DNA from 3 places in the Bacillus sp. FSL R5-0422 genome. Region 1 is predicted to be linked to each of the others. Evidence: riboswitches for the same ligand, from Rfam matches in the RefSeq annotation. Region 1 holds a riboswitch; each other region holds the start of a gene.
The links. A riboswitch is a leader RNA that binds a small molecule or an ion and turns the genes downstream of it on or off. The one in region 1 is predicted to bind S-adenosylmethionine.
Positions count from the first base shown of each region.

Region 1 (5,938 bases):
CAATGGAATAATCCATCACAAACATGTGATCTGTGAAGATTTTTCCGAATTCAAGTTGATCAGATTGAGGTTTTGGTTTTTTTGTTGAACTAAGTTCAACGCGGATGGGTTGTTTTGGCATCGTAAATCTCCTTGCTGTTTGATTATTTGAAAATTCTAATAATATGAAATAATTATGATTCTATTCTATACCTTCACAAAATATTAGCAATAGGTTTTCTGGAATTCAGACAAGAAAAATCTGTTAAAGCGCTTTCCTTCTCTCTGCCGTCAGTCTGCCTCATGTCACCCCTTTGTAATAAAGAAATAAAATCCAAATGCATTATTAACTGATTAATCTGACAATTTAAAAGCGGATAAATTTCCTGTAAGATATTCTTTCAACCATACACCTTTTGACCAGTACATTGCAAGGGGCATTCTCATATTTTAATCCTCTTTTTTTTAACCGATAAAGAAAATAGAAGTGAAAGGAGCAAACAACAGGATGAAACGAGCGATACCAGGTATTTTACTTATTTTATTCATGACCGTCATCAGCTTCGGCTGTCAAGCGATGACGGAGGAGGCTGGCGCTAAGCAAAGCATAGCCTATCACGTAGCGACAAACGGAAACGATAAAAACCCAGGAACGAAGCAAAAACCTTTTCGCACGCTGAAAAAAGCGGCAAGTATGGCGAAAGCCGGGACAACCATTTACGTGAGAGGCGGCACATATAAAGAGAAATTGATTGTCCGCCATTCAGGTACAAAGAAAGCACCAGTTATCTTTCAAGCTTATGGAAAAGAAAAACCTGTTATTAGCGGGGCTTCACTTAAAGGAAATCAAGCAGATGGCGGTCTTGTCACGATCGATCAAAAAAGTTACATTACCCTCAAAGGTCTGACGGTGGGACATCTCAAGACGAATAAAGAAGACCTGACCCCAGTCGGTATTTTCATCAAAGGAAGCGGGAAAGGCGTCAAACTTCTCAACAACCGAGTGTATGACATTCAGACGACACACAAAAATGGGAATGCGCACGGTATTGCGGTCTATGGAACAAAAGCTCCAGCGGCCATTGAAGATATTGAAATCAAAGGAAACACTGTTGAAAAATTAAAGCTTGGCTTCAGTGAAGCGCTTGTGCTCAATGGGAACGTCACTAAGTTTCGTGTGACACATAACACGGTTCGCCACACGGATAATATAGGTATTGATTTAATTGGTTTTGAGAACGTAGCACCTTCTAAAAAGTACGATCAAGTCAGAAATGGTGTTGTATCAAGAAACAAAGTGTACGAGATCACGAGTGTAGGGAATCCAGCCTATGGCAAAGACATCTCCGCTGGTGGCATTTATGTGGATGGTGGGAAGGATATTGTGATTGATCATAACATTACACATCACAACGATCTTGGGATTGAAGTCACAAGTGAACATAAAGGAAAAATGGCAGATCGTATTCGCATTGAACACAACCAAGTGTATTTGAACCGTTATACAGGCATTTCAATTGGCGGTTATGATAAAAAGCGAGGCGGAACAACAAATACGACGATCTCACATAATATTTTATACAAAAATGACACAGCCGGCTTAGAAGGCGGTCAATTGTTGATGCAATATCAAGCCGTGAACAATCGAATCACGAGCAATATCATGACAGCGAGTGCCTCGCATTACTTAGTCGTGAATCTTTATGGAGTGAATCAAAAGAATACCTTCCAGAAGAACGTTTATGATGACCGCAAAGGTGCGAAGGCTTCACAGTGGGTATGGCGCGGGAAATGGATGGAAGGCTACAAAACATATCTCTCTAAAAGCGGTCAAGATAAAGGATCAGCACATCTCAATCCGCAATTTGTGAATGAGAAAAAATATGATTTTCGCCTGAAGAAGTCATCACCTGCTAAGAAAATCATCGGAAATTAAGCATGTGTGAACGCAAACGCATTGTTTTAAATTTTCAAAAAAATCATTGACATTGATGTGACATCACATTAAAGTAAAGAAGACATTTCAACGAAAACAAAATTTCATAACGGATCTCTTATCAAGAGAGGCAGAGGGACTGGCCCTATGACGCCCGGCAACCGTTTCTACTATAGAAATTGGTGCTAATTCCTGCAAAGCTGTGACAGCTTTGACAGATAAGAGAGGAAGAATTCCCGATACATGTTTCATGCAACGGTGTTCAAGCCTCTCTTTCTAAGAGAGGCTTTTTGTCGTCTCTTTTTCAAAAGGAAGAACAGTTTACTGGCGTTTTCCTACATTTTTACCTAGTTTTCCGATGTGAAAAATAAAAACAACTTGAGGAGGAACAGCAATGAAGCGTAAGTATTTTACATCTAGTCTTATATTATTAACGGTATTGACTGTCCTATTAACAGGCTGCGGCACTGGATCGAGTGCGGGCTCAAAGGCAAATGCGAATGAAAAAGTCTCTTTTGACAATGTACCGAAGCGATTCGCAAAGGGACAGGGAGCAAAAATTAAAGTCATCCGTAAAATCGGCGGAGATGATCATACAGCACAGTTTTTAGCTGGGACAAAGGCAGAAGGTGAAGCGCTTGGCTTTACGGTTGATGTCTACACCGCAAATGGAGATACAGCGAAGTTCCATGACGCCATCTCTCAGGCGCTGGAAGAAAATTATGATGGCTTTATCATCTCTCATGGGGACGACGAGGCGACCGTCGCTGACGTGAAAAAGATTACGGCAAAGGGCATTCCGGTCGTAGCGTTCGATTCAAATCCTAAACTGAAAGGCATCAAAGGGGTTACAGTGACGTCTCAAGATGACGAACAATTAGCGAAAAAATCACTAGATGCACTCGTGTCTGATTTTAAAGGAAAAGCCAATATTGCGTACCTCTGGGTAGATGGATTCCCGCCAATGGTGAGACGGAACAAGGTTTATCAAGAAACGCTCAAACAACATTCAGGAATCAAGGAACTTGACCGCTTTGGTATTGCCTCCTCTGATACGTCTGTTCAAACACAAAATGCTGTGGCAGCGATGCTGAATAAATATCCAAAGGGTAAACTCGATGCTATTTTTGCCACGTGGGATGCCTTTGCCATTGGCGCAGCAAGAGCGCTAAAGGAAGCAGGAAGAACAGAAGTGAAGATTTATGGGATTGATGTGTCAAATGCTGATCTTCAAGAAATGACAGCAAAAGACAGTCCGTGGAAGTACACAGCAGCAGTTGATCCGAAGCTCATTGGCGCAGTTGACGTGAGAATTCTTGCGAAGAAAATAGCGGGCGAGAAAACCCCGTCTTCCTATGACCTTGAGGCCTCTCTCATCTCACAAAAACAGCTTCAACAATCAGGAAAAGCCATCAATATGGTCAATCTTGCAGACGAAGTGAAGGGATTCGGCTCATCAACTGCCTTTGAAGAAGATTGGATGAAGACCTTGAAGAAGCATTATACAAAATAAACGTCGTGCACTCTCTTCTATAGAGGGTGTTTCGTTTTTCAGATGATGATCATGAGAAGGAGGACACCTATGACAGCGCCGTTAGTTTGTATGAAGCATATTTCGATTGAATTCCCAGGAGTAAAAGCGTTAGATCAAGTGAATTTCACATTAGAAAAAGGGACAGTTCATGCACTGATTGGAGCGAATGGTGCTGGGAAGTCCACGTTAATGAAAGTTCTTTCTGGCGCTCATTCCCATTATGAAGGAAGCATTCAAATCAATGGTCAGGCGGCATCAATTCAAACCCCAAAGGATGCAGCCTCATATGGTGTGCAGACGGTTCATCAAGAAGTGGATACAGCTCTCGTTCCTTATTTAAGTGTTGGAGAGAATATGATGATGCATCAGCTTGAGAAAAAAACATTTGTCGGCTGGAAAGAGCTACACCGTAAGGCAGCTCACCGATTAAAAGAATTGGACATCGACATTTCCACAAAACGCCTTGTGAGTGATCTGTCCCTTGCGGAAAAACAGATGGTGCTCATCGCCAAGGCTGTTTCAATCAAATGCAGCATTTTAATCTTAGATGAACCAACTGCCCCGCTTAGTCATACAGAAACAAACAAGTTATTTTTAATGATTGATCGGCTGAAACAGAATGGAACGGGTATTGTGTTTATCTCTCATCGCATGCCTGAAATTTTCACCATTTGTGATGAACTGACAGTGATGCGAAATGGAACCGATGTCGCAGCTCATCTTGTTCAAAATACAAATCCCCAGCAGATCATTGAAGAAATGCTAGGAGCGCCATTAGAGGAGCAATTCCCGCTTCGTACACCTTTGAAAGACGCACCTATTGTCCTTGAAGTGAAGCAGCTAAACGACCAGCATAAATTACGCAACATTCATCTTCATGTAAAAAAGGGAGAAATTCTCGGAATTGCAGGCCTTGTCGGTGCAGGAAAAACGGAATTGTGTAAAGCGCTTTTCAGCGCCTCAGAAAAAACGACGGGGACTGTACAACTTCATGGTCAAACCGTACGCTTCACATCGCCTCATCAAGCTGTGAGAGCTGGAATGGCCCTTGTGCCAGAAGAAAGGAGAAAGGAAGGGGTTCTGACAGAAGAGAGTGTGGGGTGGAACTTAACAGCAGCAAATCTTCGCTCATTCTCACGTGTGTTCAGCTTCTTACATCGTTCAAAGGAAAAGCGGAAAGCAGACGAAATCGTCAAGCGACTTGGTGTGAAAACCCCATCTCTTGAAGCAAAGGTGAAGCATCTATCCGGTGGAAATCAACAGAAGATTGCCATCGGAAAATGGCTGCTGGCTGAGGCGGATGTCTATCTCTTTGATGAACCAACTAAAGGTGTTGACGTTGGAGCGAAAAAAGATATTTTCACACTGATTGCAGAGCTTGCCGCCCGCGGGAAATCTGTGATTTATGCGTCAAGTGAGCTGTCGGAGATTGCAGGGATCGCAGACCGCGTCTATGTGCTGTATGATGGCAGCATTGCCCGGGAAATGACGGCCCCAACGACTGAGGAAGAGCTTTTATATCATTCAACAGGAGGACAATCATGACTGAACGACAAATTCTAGCCCCTGTGCAGCAAACGAAAAAACAGCGGCCATCCTTTCATCTATTTGATTTCTTTTATCGATATGGCACGATTTTAACCATTGTTGTATTGATTGTGGTATTTGCGGCAGCGAATCCAGCGTTTTTACAAACAGGGAATATCATCAATATCTTACGGTCTATCTCGATTGTGACCATTATTGCGGTGGGCCTTACCATCTCATTGGCAGTCAACGGCTTTGATCTATCAGTCGGATCAGTCGCAACGTTATCAAATGCAATCGTGATTTCTATGTTTGTGTGGTTTTCGCAAAACCCGCTGATTGCGATCCTTTCTGCGCTAGCGGCTGCCCTTATTGTTGGTTTACTCAATGCCTTGATGATTGTCAAAATGAAAATTCCAGATATGCTCATGACATTAGCCATGATGTTTATCATTCAAGGATTGGCTCAAACGTATACGAAAGGGGCGACCATTTCTGAAAACATGGTGCTGCCTGACGGTACATTCTCAACGGGTACAATTCCCGCCTTTTTTAGCAAAATCGGACAGGTGCCATATATTATTCTCTTAATGGCAGTGATTGTGCTATTTGCACATATTTTCATGACCTACACAAAGCACGGACGATTTATGTACATCATTGGTGGGAATAAGGAAGCGGCTCGATTGTCCGGGATACATGTAAACAAATATAAAATCGCGGCATATCTGCTCTCAGCTTTATTTGCAGCAATCGGTGGTATTGTGCTGGCATCAAGGGTGATGACAGCGGAAATAAATGCAGGTACACCTTATTTAATGGATGGCGTAGCGGCAGCTTTTATCGGTTTTTCCGTCATGGGAGCAGGAAAACCAAATGCATTTGGTACTTTTATTGGGGCTGTGCTCATCGGTATTTTGCAAAATGGGCTTGTGATGATGTCTGTCCCTTATTACGCGATG
Region 1 is NZ_CP152014.1:3,401,739-3,407,676, reverse strand. Features, by position in the region: gene MKX52_RS17490 (branched-chain amino acid aminotransferase) at 1-121, opposite strand, end outside; gene MKX52_RS17485 (right-handed parallel beta-helix repeat-containing protein) at 488-1,915, shown strand; SAM riboswitch class I at 2,031-2,140, shown strand; gene MKX52_RS17480 (sugar ABC transporter substrate-binding protein) at 2,310-3,428, shown strand; gene MKX52_RS17475 (sugar ABC transporter ATP-binding protein) at 3,498-4,994, shown strand; gene MKX52_RS17470 (ABC transporter permease) at 4,991-5,938, shown strand, end outside.

Region 2 (5,938 bases), 750 kb from region 1:
CAAGGAATGGAACACGAAGCTCAAGAGAATTCGCCATCGTCATCTTATCTGCTTTCAATAAGATGTCCCCGCGCATCCACGTATGGATATCAACATATTGCATTTTGTTAATATCACTGTAGCCAGCGCTTTCCTCAAAGTATGTCTTCGTTACATCACGATACGTGATGCTTGGATCATAATGCTTTAAAAGGTTTTTCTTCACTGGCTCTTCAAAAATTTTCGCATTACCGATATAACGTTCCTCTAATGGCGTACAACCGCGAACGATAAAGCTCTTCCCTTTCATTCCTTCTGGCATTAAACGAGCCAGACGAAGAAGAAGCTTTTTCAGCATAGTTGGTACAGATTCAAATGGTTTAAGAGAAAGAGGCTCACGGTAAATATTATATCCACCGAACAGCTCGTCCGCTCCTTCACCTGAAAGAACAACCGTCACTTGTTTTTTCGCTTCTTTTGCCACGAAGTACAATGGAATCGCCGCCGGATCAGCTAAAGGATCGTCTAAATGCCAGACAATCTTCGGAAGCTCGTTCATATATTCCTCTGGAGAAATGACGGCGCTGAAGTTTTGTAAGCCTAGCTTATCAGCTGTTTCTTTCGCAACATCAACTTCACTAAAGCCATCCTGCTGGAAGCCAACAGAGAATGTCTTTAGCTCAGGGTGTAATTCCTTTGCGACAGACACGATGAAGGAAGAATCAATACCACCTGATAGGAATGAACCAACAGGTACATCACTTCTCATGTGAACATTCACAGAATCATAGATTGCATCGCGTACTTCTTCGATTAACTTCTGTTCTTGTGTTTGCTCAGGTTTGAATTGAACTTTCCAGTATGTCTTAAATTCGATCTCTTGCCCTGGGCGTAAAATAAACTGATGACCAGGCTCAACTTTATGCACCTTTTGATCAAGCGTATTTGGCTCAGGAACGAATTGGAATGACATATACTGCTGCAATGAAGTCTCATCAAATAGGATGTTCTCGTTCACAGCCATCAAGCTTTTGCGCTCAGACGCAAAGTACACTTGCTCTTCCACTTGTGTAAAATAAAGCGGTTTGATGCCAAACGGATCTCTTGCGCCATATAATTGCTGCGCTTCTTTATCCCAAATTAAAAAGGCAAACATGCCGCGAAGCTTAGAAGCCGCTTCTTCTTTATAATGACGGTATGTGGCAAGCAGTACTTCCGTATCAGAATCTGTGCTGAACGTATAGCCCTTTTTCACAAGCTCTTCCTTCAGCTCCACATAGTTATAAATTTCCCCGTTAAAAATAATCCAATACTTTTCATCTTCATAAGAAAGCGGCTGCTTTCCGTGCTCAACATCTATAATACTTAAACGTCTAAATCCAAATCCTACATGCTCATCATGAAAGTAACCCTCATCATCCGGACCACGGTGAACGATGAGACGGTTCATTTGTTTAATTAACTCTTCCTGCTCAGTAGTTTCGGACAATGGACGGTGATTAAACACACCAACAAACCCACACATATTATTGCCTCCACGTTATGTTATTTCTTAAAAGTAGACCTATAATTAGACAGTTATTTGTCCGTTTTTGTTTCACATTTTTTCGCTTTTTGTATAATTTTTTTTAATCAAAAGGAAAACCGCTTAAAATAAGCGGTTTTCTATGTTGTTATTGTCCTAATGCTTCTTGACGAAGTGTATCGGCTTTATCTGTTTTTTCCCACGGAAGATCTAAATCATGACGGCCGAAATGTCCGTATGCAGCTGTTTGTTTGTAGATCGGACGACGCAGGTCAAGCATTTTAATAATGCCAGCTGGACGAAGATCGAAGTTCGCACGAACCACTTCAATTAATTTTTCTTCAGAAGCTTTTCCTGTTCCGAAAGTATCAATTGAAATCGATACAGGCTGTGCAACACCAATTGCATAAGCAAGTTGTACTTCACAAGAATCAGCAAGGCCGGCAGCTACGATGTTTTTCGCTACGTAACGAGCAGCATATGCCGCTGAACGGTCAACCTTTGTTGCGTCCTTCCCAGAGAAAGCACCACCGCCATGACGAGCGTATCCGCCATACGTATCAACGATGATTTTACGTCCAGTTAAACCAGCATCCCCTTGAGGTCCGCCGATCACGAAACGACCAGTTGGGTTAATAAAGTATTTTGTCTGTTCATCAATTAGTTCACTTGGAACGACAGGGCTGATGACATGCTCTTTTAAGTCGCTTTGAATTTGTTCAAGCGTCACTTCTGGTGCATGCTGCGTAGAAATAACCACTGTATCAATACGAACAGGTTTATTTTGATCATCATATTCTACTGTTACTTGTGTTTTTCCATCTGGACGAAGGTAGGCAAGTGTTTGATCCTTGCGTACTTCAGTTAAACGGAGAGATAATTTATGCGCTAGTGAAATTGGTAGCGGCATAAGTTCTTCAGTTTCGTTGTTGGCAAAACCAAACATTAATCCTTGGTCACCTGCACCGATCGCATCAAGTTCTTCTTCAGTCATTGTGCCTTCACGTGCTTCAAGCGCTTTGTCTACACCTTGCGCAATATCAGCAGACTGTTCATCAATGGATGTGAGCACTGCACATGTTTCCGCATCAAAACCATATTTCGCACGTGTGTAGCCAATTTCCTTAATCGTGTCACGCACCGTCTTTGGAATATCGACATAAGTAGACGTTGTAATTTCTCCGCTTACTAATACGAGACCCGTTGTAACAGAAGTTTCACAGGCAACACGTGCATTTGGATCTTTCTTTAGAATTTCATCCAAAATGCTGTCTGAAATTTGGTCACAGATTTTATCCGGATGTCCTTCTGTCACTGATTCTGAAGTAAATAAACGACGATTTTGACTCATAATGGCTATTTCCTCCTGTACAAGACCACATCATCCCGAGATGAGGTCTCCAATATGATACGGAACTCGTTCCCTCTTATATTTGAAAACGTTTCTATTAGAGATGTTATTGGCAATTTGTTCATATGATATCCCAAAAATAAAAAAACCATTTCCTTCATTGCGAGGAAAGGGTCTGAGATCGCATGCCTTTCACTCTTATCGCTCAAGGTGTTCTTGTACCTTGCATCAGGTTAGCACCTTGGTTTCTCAGCATATTCATGCCTTTTCATAAGAAACCGGTTGCTGGGCTTCATCGGGCCTGTCCCTCCACCAACTCGGGATAAGAGTATCCGTTCAATAAGATATCTTATCTTAAACACTTGCGTCATGTCAATGCTTCATCAGAATTATCTTCCCTTTTTTTCACCTCAATATTAGCATCACCAAAAAGCATATTTTCAGAGCAGAAATGAAAAAACACACACAAAAACATTTAAATAGTATAGACTATTATTATGAATGTGTTATACTAATCGAAACAAAACAAATTCAACGGTAAAGGAAGGGTTTTTTTATGAACTCAGTGGATTTAAAAGAAGATTTGCAGTCATTGCTCTCATTAGAAAATACGCACCAAAATTTATCTGTTCCGAAACTTGTTGAAAAGATTTTGGCACGTGATGAAGGCGTTTTAACATCAACAGGAGCTGTCCGTGCTACAACGGGTGCCTACACAGGACGTTCGCCTAAAGATAAATTTATCGTAAAAGAAGAAAGCTCTGAACATAAAATTGATTGGGGTCAAGTCAACCAGCCGATTTCTAAAGAAGCATTTGACCGTTTATATACAAAGGTTGTGTCATACTTAAAAGAACGTGATGAATTATTCGTCTTTGAAGGATTTGCCGGCGCAGATGAAAGATACCGTATGCCAATTACAGTGGTGAACGAATTCGCATGGCACAATCTCTTTGCAAAGCAACTATTCATCAGACCTGACGGATCAACACCTTCTTCAAACGAAAAACCTTTCACCATCTTATCTGCACCGCATTTTAAAGCAGATCCTGAAACAGATGGCACAAACTCTGAAACGTTTATTATCGTTTCTTTTGAAAAACGCACCATTCTGATTGGTGGAACAGAATATGCAGGAGAGATGAAAAAGTCCATTTTCTCTGTCATGAACTACCTGCTTCCTGAGCAAGATATTTTATCGATGCACTGCTCAGCAAACGTCGGTCAAGAAGGCGATGTCGCACTATTCTTTGGCCTTTCAGGTACTGGAAAAACGACGCTTTCAGCTAGCGCAAGCCGCAAGCTGATCGGTGACGATGAACATGGCTGGTCTGGCTCAGGAGTCTTCAATATTGAGGGCGGATGCTATGCGAAATGTGTGAACTTAAGCGAAGAAAAAGAACCGCAAATTTACAAAGCCATCAGCTTCGGATCAGTTCTTGAAAATGTCGTGCTTGATGAAGAAACACGTGAAGCGGATTATGACGACACATTCTTCACTGAAAACACACGTGCTGCTTACCCAATTGAAATGATTGATAACATCGTGAAGCCAAGTATCGCAGGACACCCATCTGCCATTGTCTTCTTAACAGCTGATGCATTTGGCGTTTTACCTCCAATCAGCCGTTTAACAAAAGAACAGGCGATGTACCATTTCTTGAGCGGTTACACAAGTAAATTAGCAGGAACTGAGCGCGGTGTTACATCACCAGAAACGACATTCTCTACTTGCTTCGGTTCTCCATTCTTGCCGCTTCCAGCTCACGTCTATGCTGAAATGCTTGGCAAGAAAATTGATGAGCACGGCGCAAAAGTATTCCTTGTGAACACAGGCTGGACTGGCGGAGGCTATGGTACAGGCAAACGTATGAACCTAGCGCATACAAGAGCAATGGTGCAAGCAGCGATCGAAGGTGACCTCGACAACGCCGAAATGATCACTGATGACATCTTTGGATTACACATCCCGCTTCATATTCCTGGCGTACCAGATGAAGTGCTTCAACCTTCTAAAACATGGGATGACCAAGAGGCTTATCAAGAAAAAGCACACTTCCTTGCCAATGAATTTAAAAAGAACTTCCAAAAATTCAGCCACGCAGCAAGTGACATTGAAGCTAAAGGCGGACCACTCGTATAATCAAATAAAAAAAGCTGAGGAATCGCTCCCTCAGCTTTTTTGTTAGTTTGTTGAATGTAATGATACGAGACGATAAGTGACCTTAGTCACATTGTCTGTAAGCTCCAGCTTTTCAACATGTGCTGTCCCTGTTTTTTCTCCGTCTTTCGTTTTACGCACCTCAAGCGGAATATTTAATGGATAAATGCGGTATCCTTCCTTCATGAGTTCAAATACATTCTCTTCAATTCTTGTCTCTTTTCCCTTCGTGACAATCATTGTATTAAATTCAACAGGCATTCCCATATTGAAAATCCCCCTACTTTCTAAATTTCGTTATACTGCTTATTTTACCACATTTCCGCTTTTCCGGCTGTGCATCCACGTCGTCAGCCTTCTGACAATTTCCCGATTATGCTGCGGCGGAAAATAATGGTTGTACCCATGGAAATACCAAGTCTCCACTGACTTCCCGTGCTGGCGCAGCGCATCTTCTAATAAATACGCATGCTCAATGGATACATTCTGATCCTCTTCTCCGTGGATGATCAGAACAGGCGCTTCAATTTTGTCCACATCATTTAAAGGTGTTCTGTCCTCATAGGCCTCTGGCACCTTGTGCGGGGGACCGCCAATCACACGTTTCATCATCCTTCTCATATCCACACGCTCTTCATAGGTAAGCTTCATATCACTAACGCCTCCCCATGTCACAAAGGAAGCCGCCTCTTGTTTCATTTCGACAGCAGTCCAAATGCCCATAATGCCTCCGCGCGAAAAACCAAAGATATGAATACGATCCTGCTTCACCTTTTTGTGATGCTTTAACAATTGAAAGGCAGCAAAAGCATCTTTCCGGTCCTCTCCAGCAAAGTCTTCGTTCCCTTCGCCTCCTTGATTTCCTCGGTAAAAAGGGGCAAATACGACAAATCCCTGCGCGGCAAATTGCACAATCCGGCCT
Region 2 is NZ_CP152014.1:2,647,929-2,653,866, forward strand. Features, by position in the region: gene asnB (asparagine synthase (glutamine-hydrolyzing)) at 1-1,504, opposite strand, end outside; gene metK (methionine adenosyltransferase) at 1,653-2,855, opposite strand; SAM riboswitch class I at 3,051-3,184, opposite strand; gene pckA (phosphoenolpyruvate carboxykinase (ATP)) at 3,412-4,998, shown strand; gene MKX52_RS13510 (DUF2584 domain-containing protein) at 5,041-5,283, opposite strand; gene MKX52_RS13515 (prolyl oligopeptidase family serine peptidase) at 5,323-5,938, opposite strand, start outside.
Region 2: linked by a shared signal. The riboswitch ahead of metK (methionine adenosyltransferase) and the one ahead of MKX52_RS17480 (sugar ABC transporter substrate-binding protein) in region 1 are both predicted to bind S-adenosylmethionine.

Region 3 (5,938 bases), 1.7 Mb from region 1:
CGAGAAACAAGAAGCAACCATCATTTATCGCGCAGAGGGAGAGGGCACAAAGCTCCTTTCCCAAAAGCGAGATGGGGAATCCATCGATGTATTAGGGCCGCTTGGCAACGGATATGATCCTTCAGTTGTTCAGCCAGGTCAGACGGCGTTACTAGTCGGTGGTGGAATTGGAGTACCGCCTTTATATGAGCTGTCCAAGCGATTAACGAAAAAAGGCGTCATCGTCAAGCATGTCCTTGGCTTTCAATCGAAAAAGGATGTATTTTACGAGGAGAAATTCCAAGCACTCGGAGATACATTCATTGCAACAGTTGACGGGACATATGGCGCGAAGGGATTCGTGACAAATGTCATTGAAGAGAATGATTTGAGTTTTGATGTCATGCTTTCTTGCGGGCCGACTCCTATGTTAAAAGCGCTAAAAGACTCATATCCCGATAAGCCTGTCTACATTTCAATGGAAGAACGAATGGGCTGCGGAATCGGTGCTTGCTTTGCCTGTGTCTGTCATACAGACCAGCACGAAAAAGCGTACGTCAAAGTCTGTCTGGACGGACCTGTATTTAAAGCAGAGGAGGTGGCATTGTCATGCTAAACGTTGAGTTACCCGGCTTATCTTTAAAGAATCCGATTATCCCTGCATCAGGTTGCTTTGGATTCGGGAGAGAATTTGCTTCATTATATGACTTATCTGTGCTTGGCAGTATCATGATCAAAGCCACAACCCTAGAACTAAGATTTGGTAACCCAACACCAAGGGTAGCGGAGACAGGTGCCGGGATGCTCAACGCCATCGGTCTTCAAAATCCTGGCCTAAAAGGTGTGCTGGAAAATGAATTGCCTTGGCTTGAGCAGTTTGATACGCCTATTATTGCAAACGTGGCTGGCTCACAGGTCGATGATTATGTAGAAGTAGCGAAGCAGATCAGCCAAGCAAAAAATGTCCATGCCCTTGAACTGAATATCTCGTGTCCGAATGTTAAAACAGGCGGAATAGCCTTTGGGACAGATCCTCAAATGGCAGCAGCATTGACAAAAGCGGTGAAGGACGTTTCCTCCGTTCCTGTCTATGTCAAATTGTCTCCTAACGTAGCTAATATTGTGGAGATTGCGAAAGCGATTGAATCTGCTGGAGCAGATGGACTCACGATGATTAATACGTTAATCGGTATGCGTTTAGATCTAAAAACAGGGAAACCGATTCTTGCCAATAAAACAGGCGGATTATCAGGTCCTGCGATCAAACCTGTCGCTGTACGCATGGTGCATGAGGTCAGTCAAGCGGTTTCTATCCCGATTATCGGAATGGGCGGGGTGCAAAATGCTGAAGACGTACTTGAATTTTTACTAGCAGGTGCGAGTGCAGTAGCTGTTGGCACAGCCAATTTTGTGAACCCATTTATTTGCCCAGAAATCATTGAAGAACTGCCAAACGTATTAGCAGCCTATGGGTATTCATCTGTAGAGGAATGTATCGGAAGGAGCTGGAAACATGAAGCACTTGCCCATCATCGCGCTTGATTTTCCATCAGGACAGGAGGCGCTCGCCTTTTTAGAACCCTTTGAAGGGACCCCATTATTTGTGAAGGTCGGCATGGAGCTGTTTTACCAAGAAGGGCCAGTCATCCTTGAGGCGCTTAAAGAAAAAAATTGCCACATTTTCCTCGATCTCAAATTACATGACATTCCAACAACGGTGAAAAAAGCAATGAACCGGCTTGCCGCACTTGGCGTTGATCTAGTCAATGTACATGCTGCTGGCGGGAAACAGATGATGCAAGCTGCGTTAGAAGGGCTTGAAAGCGGAACGCCTGCTGGACAAAAACGTCCAGACATTATTGCAGTGACTCAGCTGACGAGTACGTCAGAAGACATGATGAGAAGCGAATTACTTATAGACCGTTCGCTGCAAGAGACTGTCATCCGGTACGGGCACTTGGCATATGACAGTGGACTAGACGGTGTTGTTTGCTCTGTTCATGAATCCAAAGCCCTTCATGAGCATATCTCACCTGACTTCCTCACTGTTACGCCAGGGATTCGTTTACTAAATGATCAGACCGATGATCAAAAGCGCGTGGCGACCCCTGCTTATGCAAAAAAGCAAGGAGTTTCACAAATTGTTGTCGGAAGGTCAATCACAAAAGCTGATAAACCATTGGAAGCCTATCATCAAATTTTGAAAGAGTGGGAGTGACTGCCAGATGAAAACGAAAATCGCTAAACACCTATTACAAATCAAAGCGGTCTCATTGAAGCCAGACGAACCGTTTACATGGGCAAGCGGTATCAAATCACCGATCTATTGTGACAATCGTCTTACCTTGTCCTATCCAGAAGTCAGACACGACATTGCCGAAGGTCTGAAAGAGTTGATTCTCACTCATTTTGAGGGAGCAGAGGTGATTGCTGGTACTGCAACAGCAGGCATCCCGCATGCGGCATTAGCGGCAGACCGTCTGAATGCTCCGATGTGTTATGTCAGAAGTAAGCCAAAAGCACATGGAAAAGGGAATCAAATTGAAGGTGCCGTATCAAAAGGCCAAAAGGTAGTCGTCGTAGAAGATCTAATTTCAACAGGAGGCAGTGTACTTGAAGTGGTCGCTGCTCTTCAAGAAGCGGGCTGTGACGTACTAGGCGTTGCCGCGATCTTCACATACGGTTTGCCAAAAGCTACGGCAGCATTCCAAGAGAAAAACATTCCATATGTTACTCTAACAGACTATGACACACTGACAGACGTGGCTCTTGAACTGAAAGCAATCGAGCCTTCTGCTATGAATAAATTGAAATGCTGGAGACAAGATCCTTCCTCTGAATCTTGGATGGAAGAAACCGTCTAAAAAGCTGTGCACAATCGCACAGCTTTTTTATTTGGTTAAAAATAGTAAAATAGACTCAAATTTAAATAAAAACTAATCCTATCAATAAAGTCGGGTTGACTTTTGTTTGAATTGTGTTAATATTTAAGACAAATTAAAACACTTATCCAGAGAGGTGGAGGGACTGGCCCGATGAAGCCCGGCAACCTGCGATATGCAAGGTGCTACTTCCTGCAAAATGATTCTATTTTGAAAGATAAGGAAATCGTGAGCTTCCTCATCTTTCTTTCGGACTGAAAGGAAGTTTTTTTATTTTAATGGTGAGGGGGAAGTGAGAGCAAAAGCAGGATGAATACTTAATTGAAGCCTATGCAGAAACTGATTGGGGATATGAATTCAGTTTAGTTGCACTGATTGTTCAGGACGGTCAAGTGATTCAAGTGGAAGAAAACAGAAAAATTCAGTTGACGTAGTGCGAAGAGTAGTGATACTCCGGAAGGGGAGAAACAATGTTAACTTATGAAAATTGGCAAGAGCCGTCCATTACATTTCAAGAAGATGATTTGTATAAAGGGGCCTTATCTGTGCTGAAATGGGCATACGGTCATTATGGTGATCAGCTCGTTTATGCATGTAGCTTTGGTATTGAAGGCATCGTCCTTATTGATTTGATTGCGAAAGTAAAAAAGGATGCAAGAATTGTCTTTTTAGATACAGGTCTGCATTTTAAGGAAACGTACGACACAATTGATGCGGTAAAGGAAAGATACCCGGGTTTAGATATTGTGCTGAAAACCCCTGAGCTGACGGTCGAGGAGCAAAACGATCAACATGGTGATCAACTATGGAAAACGGATCCTCAAAGCTGCTGCCATATGCGGAAGGTCATTCCTTTGCAAGAAGCGTTATCGGGCTATCCTGCATGGCTTTCTGGCTTAAGAAGAGAGCAGTCACCTAAGCGAGCAGGGACGAATTTTTTAAATAAGGATGAAAAATTCAAATCAGTGAAAGTATGTCCGCTTATCCACTGGACGTGGAAGGACATATGGAGATATGCATCTAGAGAAGAACTTACTTATAATCCGCTGCATGATCAGGGATATCCAAGTATCGGCTGTGCGCCGTGTACACAGCCAGCATTTACTGCCGAGGATCTGCGGTCTGGCAGATGGTCAGGCACAGCTAAGACTGAGTGCGGATTACATGAGTAAGGGAGCATAGTGTATGGAAATTGCCGCAATTTTATTTAGTTTATTTTTCGCGCTAAACATTGGCGCGAGTGGTGCAGCTGCTTCAATGGGCATCGCATACGGATCAGGCGCGATTCGAAAGCCGATCTATGCACTCAGTGTATGTGCGGTTGGGATTTTAGCAGGTTCAGTCATTGGCGGCGGTGAGGTCGTCAAAACCATCAGTTCTGGCATTATGCCTGAATCCGTCATTACACTTGAAATTGTTTGTATTATTATTGGTTCTGCTGCATTATCACTCTTTATAGCGAATTTGATGGCGATCCCTTTATCAACGAGTGAGGTGACAGTAGGTGCTGTCGTTGGAGTTGCGGTAGCGTATAAAGTATTGTATGTGAAATCCATTTTAGTCATCGTGTCCTTTTGGGTCATCATTCCTATTGTTGCTTTTCTTTTTACATTCATTGTAGTCAAAATCATCAGAATGTTCCCGAAACGAACCTTTTCAAAAAAAGGCACTTTGATTTTATCGATTATTTTGATCATTAGTGGATTTCTAGAAGCATTTTCTGCTGGGATGAACAATGTCGCCAATGCTGTAGGTCCCCTTGTTGCTTCAGGCATTTTATCTGTTGGGCAAGGAACGCTTTACGGTGGGCTTTTCGTTGCACTTGGTGCTCTTTTATTAGGAAGAAGGGTACTAGAAACAAATGGAAAGAAAATCACCCGCTATCAAACGGGCGAAGGGATATTGCTTTCAGGTACCGGTGCTGGACTTGTCATAATCAGCTCTATTTTTGGGCTACCTGTTCCACTTACCCAAATCACCTCCTCGTCTATCATCGGACTTGGCATGGCAAAAGGTGGACCTAATATTTTTCATAAACATGTGGTGAAAAAAATGCTGAAAGTGTGGGTAGTATCACCCTTTTTATCACTTAGTCTATCGTATTTGCTAGTGAGCCTTTTCTTAAAAGGTGACTATTACTCTATCTTTATCATGATGAGTGTACTGCTTGCCTCACTTGGTGCGCTAAGTCTGATGAAGGCAGTCAAAAATGAGAGCAGCTCGATTCATGAACAGGGCGGCGGGATTTAATGTTAAATCCGACTATTAACATCTACTAAATATGAACATTGAGAGGAAGATACAAATGAGTTTAACACCACATGGTGGCGTATTAATTAATCGAGTAAATGAAGAATATGATCTCAGCACGGTTGCGAAGGAAATTGAACTAGATGCTATCTCTTTTGCAGACCTTGAACTCATAGCAATTGGTGGGTATAGCCCAATTGAAGGGTTTTTAACAAAAGCTGATTATGAAGCGGTTGTCAGCAGTATGCGGCTAGCAAGTGGTGTCGTTTGGTCTCTTCCTATTACACTGCCAGTGACAAAGGAAAAGGCAGCGGAAATCCATCAAGGCGATATTGTGCGTCTATCGTATAATGGAACTGTATATGGCGTAATTGAAGTAGAGGATCAGTACACACCAGATAAAGAAAAAGAAGCGGTGAATGTGTACAAAACTGATGACCGCAATCATCCAGGTGTGAAAAAATTATTTGAACGCGGTGACACTTACATTGGTGGTAAAATTACACTGACGAAACGCAGCGAAAAACCATTCCCTCAATTTACGTATGAGCCGGAAGAAACAAGACGTCATTTTAAAGAGAACGGCTGGAAAACCATTGTTGGTTTCCAAACGAGAAACCCTGTTCACCGTGCCCATGAATATATTCAAAAGACAGCACTTGAAACCGTCGATGGTTTGTTTTTAAATCCACTTGTCGGCGAAACAAAATCAGACGATATTCCGGCAGATGTGAGAATGAAAAGTTATCAAGTGTTATTGAACGGTTATTACCCAAAAGATCGCGTCTTTTTAGGTGTTTTTCCTGCGGCAATGCGTTATGCTGGAC
Region 3 is NZ_CP152014.1:1,458,785-1,464,722, forward strand. Features, by position in the region: gene MKX52_RS07330 (dihydroorotate dehydrogenase electron transfer subunit) at 1-595, shown strand, start outside; gene MKX52_RS07335 (dihydroorotate dehydrogenase) at 589-1,521, shown strand; gene pyrF (orotidine-5'-phosphate decarboxylase) at 1,493-2,197, shown strand; gene pyrE (orotate phosphoribosyltransferase) at 2,205-2,843, shown strand; SAM riboswitch class I at 2,983-3,085, shown strand; gene MKX52_RS07350 (DUF2292 domain-containing protein) at 3,182-3,295, shown strand; gene MKX52_RS07355 (phosphoadenylyl-sulfate reductase) at 3,332-4,033, shown strand; gene MKX52_RS07360 (inorganic phosphate transporter) at 4,047-5,111, shown strand; gene sat (sulfate adenylyltransferase) at 5,167-5,938, shown strand, end outside.
Region 3: linked by a shared signal. The riboswitch ahead of MKX52_RS07350 (DUF2292 domain-containing protein) and the one ahead of MKX52_RS17480 (sugar ABC transporter substrate-binding protein) in region 1 are both predicted to bind S-adenosylmethionine.